Regions from separate parts of the Metabacillus indicus genome, predicted to be linked through region 1. Evidence: riboswitches for the same ligand, from Rfam matches in the RefSeq annotation. Region 1 holds a riboswitch; the other holds the start of a gene.
The links. Region 1 has a riboswitch for cyclic di-GMP ahead of ACK1LH_RS16885 (methyl-accepting chemotaxis protein). Riboswitches for the same ligand answer to the same signal wherever they lie in the genome.
Positions count from the first base shown of each region.

Region 1 (3,759 bases):
TTTTCACAAACAGAAAAGACAGCAAGCACACTATGCGCTCTCTGCCTTTAATATTCGTTTCTTCTCTTAAAACTTAAACTTCTTCAATTCTTCCTGAAGCTCTCCCGCAATATGACTCAGTGAGGCGGCAGAAGCAGAAACTTCCTGCATGGCTGTCAATTGTTCTTTTGAGGACACTGCAGCGTTTTGCGAATTTAAGGATGTATCTGTTGCTGCGTTTGCAAGCGAATGGATTCTTCCGTTTACGTGCTTTGAGTCACCCGCCATTTTCTTTGCGGATCTTGAAACTTCTTCGATTTTTTCTGAGACCAGGTGAATGGAAGCGATGATATTTTTAAATGCATGTCCGGCCTCATTCATCGCATCCGTCCCTTTTTTCACTTCGCCTTCACCTTGTGCCATAGACGAGATTGCTGTACTTGCATCGTTTTGAATGTGGCCGATTAATTCATCTATTTGATCGGCTGATTCTTTCGACTGCTCGGCAAGCTTCCTTACTTCATCAGCAACAATGGCAAATCCCCGTCCGTGTTCTCCTGCACGAGCAGCTTCAATTGCAGCGTTCAAAGATAACAGGTTTGTCTGCTCTGCAATCCCTGTAATCATCTCGGCTATTTTCCCGATTTCTTTTGAACGGTTTCCTAAATTAGATAAAAGGTGTGATGTCGTTGCAACAGATGTCTGGATGGCCCCCATTTGCTCAACGGCTTTGTCTACAAGAATATTACCGTCAGAAGCCTGTTTCGCTGCGGTCTGCGACTCTCTGGAAACATCTTCGGATGATTCGGCAATCTGGTAAACTCCTTTCGCCATTTCCTCCATCGACCGCACAGATTCATTGGCACTTTCAGAAGAGGTGTTGGCATCTTCGGCAATTCCCTGAATTGTTGCCGTTACTTGCAGGGCAGACGCGGAAGAATGCTCTGCTGATGCGTCGAGCTGCTGAGAGGCTGCCGCTACCTGTCCTGATGTGTCTGAGACTCTCTGCATAAACGCCTTTAAATTGACCGACATTGTATTTGAAGCCACAATGAGGCGGCCGATTTCATCCTGGGACTGCGTCTGAATAAGATCGCCTTTGAGGTCTCCTTTAGAGATGGTTTCGAGTCTGTCCACGATGAGGGCAGCAGCCTTTGAAATTCCATTGGCATTTAAAAGACCAATAATGAGAGCTGCTGCAAAAGCGATCACAGAAGCAATAACAATGATTATTTTAGATTGGTTTGAAGACTCAATCGTTTCAGATGTCTGATCACTTGTAATCTTATTTTGTATTTTTACAACTTCTGCCCAAGCATCAATCGCTTCCTGACTGTACGGGAGACATTTCTCCTCCATCAGCTGCAGGGCTTTCTCTCGTTCTCCGCTGTCATATAGAGGGATAATTTCTTCAGTAACTAGCGTCCTCCATTTGATCGTCTTTTCATCCGCTTCCGAGAGAGCAGATTCCACTTCTTTTGAAATCTTTCCGTTTTGGATAGCCTCTTGCAATACTTTTTCGGTTTCGATCGCTTTTTCCGTTTCGTCTAAAAATTGCTTTTTGAACTCTCCCCTGTCAAATAAAATATAATCACGCGCAATTTTTGCCCTGTACGCCACGCTGAATGTCATCGAATTTGAAGATTCCAGAAACGCCAAATCATTTGCGGTGATTTCCTCTACATCATCAGAGATCCGGTTTATCGTCAGATAACTGAACACGGCAATGATGACCAATAATAGCAAAACAATCGCATAGCTCATTAAGATTTTCCACTTTATACTCTTCATTTTTTCCCCCTTTTACCTTCATGCTTACCCTTACTCAATGCTTTTTCTATTTCAGTCCATCAGTCCTGTCTGTGCTGGCCGGTTGCGCTACTTGCTCCCGATCGTTAAAGCGCCCAATTATAAACGATCAATCTCTGCATTCCATTTATTACTTTATACCTATATTATCGGACGTAAAAATCCTCTATTTAGCGGGCAGCGCGTAAAAGCATAAAAAATTCTGAAATTAGTTAAGGCAGTTTTGAACCTGAGGGTAAAATTGAAGCAAAAGGGGAGGACGGCTATAAAGTGCCGTCCCCAGTTAGAAGAGATAATCCGATGTTTCTAGTTAAACGACTTTCTTGAAAACTCTTGTAATCTTTTATTGCCAAGCTCAGCTACATACAAATTCCCGCTCTCATCAACAGCAATATCATGCGGAATTTTCATCTGGCCTTCTTTGCTGCCCCATGTGCCGAATCGCTCCAGTATTGTTCCTTGTTTGTCTAAGACAATGACCCCGCTTGTAAAGTTTTCTTCTGCGCCGTTCAGGGAATCACCGCCGTCAACAACGTAAATGTTTCCGTCACTCGCAGCTTCTACACCAAACGGCCTGCCGATCTCCGGCATGTCCCAGCGGTCAAGATACTGTCCATTTTTATCAAATACCTGTATGCGTGCATTGCTTCGGTCTGCGACATAGATTCTGCCTTCGCTGTCGCTGCTGATTCCGTGCGGCAGGTTGAATTCTCCCGGCTCGTCTCCATGCTGATTAATCTGCCATTCCAGTTTTCCTTCTTTATCAAATTTAGCTATTCTCCGGTTTCTGTAGCCGTCCGAAACAGCGAATGAGCCGTCATCCATGACCGTTACATCTGTAGGGCGCGCAAATGTGTATTCGTCCATGAAAACAGGAAAGTTTGGAAGCACATTTCGAATGCGGAGACTCCATTCCATACCCGTCCGGTACTCATTTCCGAATGATTGCATAAGCTTACCTTCCGGACTCAATTTAAAAACCTTATTTAAAGAAACGTCTGTCACCCAGATGTTATCCTCGCTGTCGATTTCAAGACCATGCGGAGATTTGAACATGCCTTCTCCCAAAGTTCTCTTAACTTTTTTTGTTTTTCCGTCCAAAACGACAATCGTTGGTTCTTTAATAAAATCTTTTCCGCTGTACTCTCCGCTTGCTCTGTGAAAATAGTAAATATCTCCTTCAGAGTTAACCGCCACACCGCTTGCTTCACCAGCTGCGCTTTTCTCTTCGGGCGTTTTCGGCCAGAGAACTTCAGCTGAGTAAGTTTTTGTTTCCGGTATTTCAACCGGCTTTTCTTTAAAAATAACGTCTGATCCTCCCTGGCTGAACCATACGATTAATCCTGTGATGCTGAGTGCTGCCAAAAAGAACGAGTTCTTTTTATTCATTTGAAATATTCCTCCATATAAAATAGTAGTGCTTATCTCTTTGCACAGCCTATGATATCGCGGAATACAGCTTCCTGAAACGGACGCGGGATTGAACCGTTCTAAGACCTGAGTTGCAGAGAATAAAAAAATGCCCTCCTCATAAAGAGAAGAGCACTTTCATATTACTCAAATGACGTATGTTTTGTTTTCCATTTTTCCAGCGCAATAAACAGCCAAAAGGAATAGATTCCAAGAGTAATAATGCATAGGAACCACCATTTTATCCAATTGCCGAATAATCCTATTGCAGTTCCGTGAAATCTTAGGCGCTTGCCGTTAATAACAGTATGCCGTGCCTTCCAGCTTAAAATCATAGTAATAGACCAAGGATAACAAATACCAAATGTACACACTGTTACTAGCAAACCAAGCAAAGACCAACCGATGTATTGAAACAGTCCGCCATCAAAATATGAGGCTTCTTTATGTGATGCTGCATTCACCGGCTGACTTACATAAGCTTCTGTACTCAAGACTTTACACCCCCTCCTTTTAGACTAGAACATTGTAACATAATAGGATATTATTTCCTTGTTAAAT
Region 1 is NZ_CP176757.1:3,279,468-3,283,226, forward strand. Features, by position in the region: gene ACK1LH_RS16885 (methyl-accepting chemotaxis protein) at 67-1,770, opposite strand; cyclic di-GMP riboswitch class II at 1,838-1,919, opposite strand; gene ACK1LH_RS16890 (peptidyl-alpha-hydroxyglycine alpha-amidating lyase family protein) at 2,095-3,177, opposite strand; gene ACK1LH_RS16895 (DUF898 family protein) at 3,342-3,692, opposite strand.

Region 2 (3,759 bases), 520 kb from region 1:
CAGACTCTGTCATTGAAGAGCTGATGAACTGCATTAATGAAGTTGACGGAAATTCCAAAGCACAGCGGACGGTTGAACTGATTCAGCAAATCAATGACAAAGTCATCATTTTTACAGAATACAGGGCCACCCAGTTTTATCTTCAGTGGTTTCTTCAGCAGCACGGCATTTCATCTGTTCCTTTCAGGGGAGGATTCAAGAGGGGCAAAAAAGACTGGATGAAAGACCTTTTCAAAAACCGGGTTCAAGTACTGATTGCGACAGAAGCTGGCGGGGAAGGAATCAACCTGCAGTTCTGCAATCACATTATCAACTATGATCTTCCCTGGAATCCGATGCGGCTTGAACAGCGGATTGGACGGATTCACCGTCTCGGGCAGGAAAAAGATGTCCACATTTATAATATGGCAACAAAAAACACCGTTGAAGAGCACATTCTGAAACTTCTCTATGAAAAAATCAACCTGTTTGAAAAAGTCATCGGCGAGCTTGATGAAATACTGACAAAACTTGAGATATCCAATTTCGAAGATCACCTGCAGGACATCCTGTTTAAATCTAAAAGCGATGGAGAAATGAAAATTAAGATGGAAAACCTGACATCCATCCTGCATTCTGCAGAACAGGAACACACAAAACAGAGAATGGAGGGATAACCAATGCAGCAGCAGCAGATCAGCGAGTTCCTTGAAACCTTTTTCACGGCCAATTCATGTGACATTACAGAAAAACAGCCTGGCTATATGACGATCCAGCTGACAGTGGACATGGATAAAGAATTGATGAACAGGCCGTTTTACTGGACATATCTTGAGAAAACAGGCGGTGTGCCGAGTCCGATGCAGCTGACTTTAATAACAGATGCCAAACGGGCACCAGCTGATTTGAAAGGGGAAATCATGCACTTCGGAGCACCAAGACTGCACCAGATTTTCCGGACTGCCAAAAAATTCGGAGGCCATATCCGCCTCTATGAAAACCCGCCGAACACGGGAAGCTCTCAGTCCCTGCATCCATGGCTGGGTGTAAATGTCATGGTATCCTATCAGAGCGACAAGAAAAAAGATCATCTCTATTCCATTGGACTTCACCTGATCAGCGGAGCCATCATAGAAGATTTTCAGGATCATTTGGAAAACATGGCCCTCACTCCCAGAATTCCTGATTTGTGTTTTACAACTTCGCCAATGATTAAAGTTCAAAGCGGCCTCTTGCGAATTCAAAATTATATACAAGCTAAATTTGAACAGGATGACCACACCTGGGCTGATGATGCAAGACAGCGCTGGAATTCAGATATGATGCTGCTAAGCCATTTTTATGAAGATCTTGAAGAAAAACCAGAATCGTACCATCTTGAAAAAGAAGCCTTGAAAGAGCTGTATGATCCTCACATTCATGTCTCGATTACAAACGGCGGGTTATTCTATTTATCGAGGACTGCCCTCGCTTAATGTCAAAATTTGCGCAAAAAATGATTTTGGTGTCATAAAATCATTTTTTGCCTTTTTATTTTTGCTGAAGAATGGCTGTCGAAGAAAACAGTAAAATCAAGCCAAAATGCCCATATAAAAGGAATATAATTCTAATTACTAGTAATTTTTTGAAAAAAATGAAAATATTTTTTTCTCTCGACATATTTCAGCACAATAAATGAAAATGAAATTTTATACTAGTAGTAAATTAGATAGACAACACGAAGTGACAAAAGAAATACTTTGTTTTTGATGCAGTGTCAGAGTTACACATAATCAGACAAAGGCAAACCTGCTGAAAAGCCGGGACGCAAAGTCACAGATCTAACGTTCTACGGAGCTATGATGGCTGGACTGCCTGAAATACTATTGCGTATTTTAGGAGGAGTTACAATGGAAGTGTTAATGGAGGAGTTTCAAAAGCTTGATCAGGAATGGAAAGAGTTGATTCTGTCGGCTTTGGAGATGGGTATCAGCAAAGAGGAAATCAGAGAGTTTTTGAAAACGCAAACAGTTTAAAGTTGACAAACAGCTGCAGTCTGTATTTTTTTTTCGTAAATTCGTTCTGTATATATAACAATCCCTTCGCTATATGCTATAATACGACTGGGAAGGTGATTATATGATTGGTGAACGCATACGAAAATACCGCAAAGAACGTGGACTGTCACTATCAGAGCTTGCCGATCGGGCCGGAGTTGCCAAATCATATTTAAGCTCAATCGAACGGAACCTGCAGTCAAATCCTTCTGTTCAATTTCTCGAAAAAGTCTCTTCCGTCCTTGGGGTCTCAATGAATACACTTATTCTTGAAGACCAGTCACAAAACATGAAACAGGCAAACCTTGATCATGATTGGGCAAATCTGGTCAAAGAGGCAATGGATTCAGGTGTTACAAAGGATCAGTTCAGAGAGTTTCTTGAATTTAACCGCTGGAAAATGAACCAGGAAAAATAACAGCACCATGCAAAAGGTCTTCTTACCCCTTTTGTATGGTGCTGTTTTTACGTACGCTATCCTTTTCTGTCAAATTCGTATCCTGTTCCCATATTTTGCTGATAGGCTGACAGCGGTATTTTCTTTACAGCGTGAACAGCCTGTATCGCTTTATGGGAGGTAAGATCCTTTGAACAGACAGGACAAATCCACTGATATGATTTGCTGCTGCTGAAAGATGGCTGATAGCACTGACTGCAAAGTTTTTTATACATCGCTTTTCCCCTTTTCATCCAATCAGCAGCCGGATCCAGTGCAAATGAGCCAAAAGAACAGCAGAATACAGAAATGCAGCGGCAATTGAAAGGACTTTAATTATCGGTGATGACGGCACACGCCCCGTGAAAACAAACAAAAGCAGAAATAATGAAAATGACAGCTTACTACATGTAAATACCGCAGGATGTATCTCATACAGAATCCTCATAACAGGATTGGCTTCTGTAATCAGCTCATAATGCAGACCGGCAAGGGTCAATGCTGCGTCCATACCATTTAAAGCTGCTAACATCAAAAAGAGTGCCTTCAACACATTTCCGCCTTTATTCTTAATAAAGAACAAAAAGAGCAAACTTAATCCGTCTACTAAAAGTATATACCTCTTCAGCGAATAAAAACAGGTTCAAATTCCGCTATTTTTCTTTTTAAAGAACGTTTACCGCCGATTTCCTCCAATTTTCTTTAATAATCTTACTAAATTTAAACATTATAAAGAACAATCACTAGCATGCCGCATTCTTCATTAAAAACAAAAAAGCCTGTCTTTGCAGGCCCCCTCTTTCTCAATCTCCTCCGCCGCCACCGCCGCCGCAGTCTCCCCCGCCTGAATCCCCGCCGCCGAAGAATCCAGAATCAGAATGGCAGTCTCTGCCATTGTCTGAACTCGTATACGTATAACCAGAGGAGTCCCTGTGCCTGCTCCTTTTTTTGTTATCACCAGCGATCCCCATTACTGCCAAAATTCCGACAAATACAACCATTAAGAAAAATCCCATTTTAAATCCCCCTTTGAATAGCAGCATGTTTTTTGGAAAAAATAACTAACAAGGACGGTGAATATCATGAGGAAAACCATTTTGCTTTTGCTGCTTCTCCTTATATACGGTCTGCAGCCGGCTTTGGTTTCACAATCAGCAAATGTTTATGCGGAAAAGCATACAGACTGGAAAAACGTAGCGGTGAAAGAAACGAAAAAAAGATATCCGCTCTCACAAGTATTGTTTACCCAAAAAATCTGGGACAACACCAAGAAAAATCAGACGGTCAAACAATACAAGGTGACATTGC
Region 2 is NZ_CP176757.1:2,762,912-2,766,670, forward strand. Features, by position in the region: gene ACK1LH_RS14175 (DEAD/DEAH box helicase) at 1-656, shown strand, start outside; gene ACK1LH_RS14180 (YqhG family protein) at 660-1,454, shown strand; cyclic di-GMP riboswitch class I at 1,751-1,837, shown strand; gene ACK1LH_RS14185 (anti-repressor SinI family protein) at 1,869-1,994, shown strand; gene ACK1LH_RS14190 (helix-turn-helix domain-containing protein) at 2,098-2,433, shown strand; gene ACK1LH_RS14195 (hypothetical protein) at 2,490-2,687, opposite strand; gene ACK1LH_RS14200 (DUF5658 family protein) at 2,702-2,983, opposite strand; gene ACK1LH_RS14205 (hypothetical protein) at 3,255-3,467, opposite strand; gene ACK1LH_RS14210 (DUF3889 domain-containing protein) at 3,534-3,759, shown strand, end outside.
Region 2: linked by a shared signal. The riboswitch ahead of ACK1LH_RS14185 (anti-repressor SinI family protein) and the one ahead of ACK1LH_RS16885 (methyl-accepting chemotaxis protein) in region 1 are both predicted to bind cyclic di-GMP.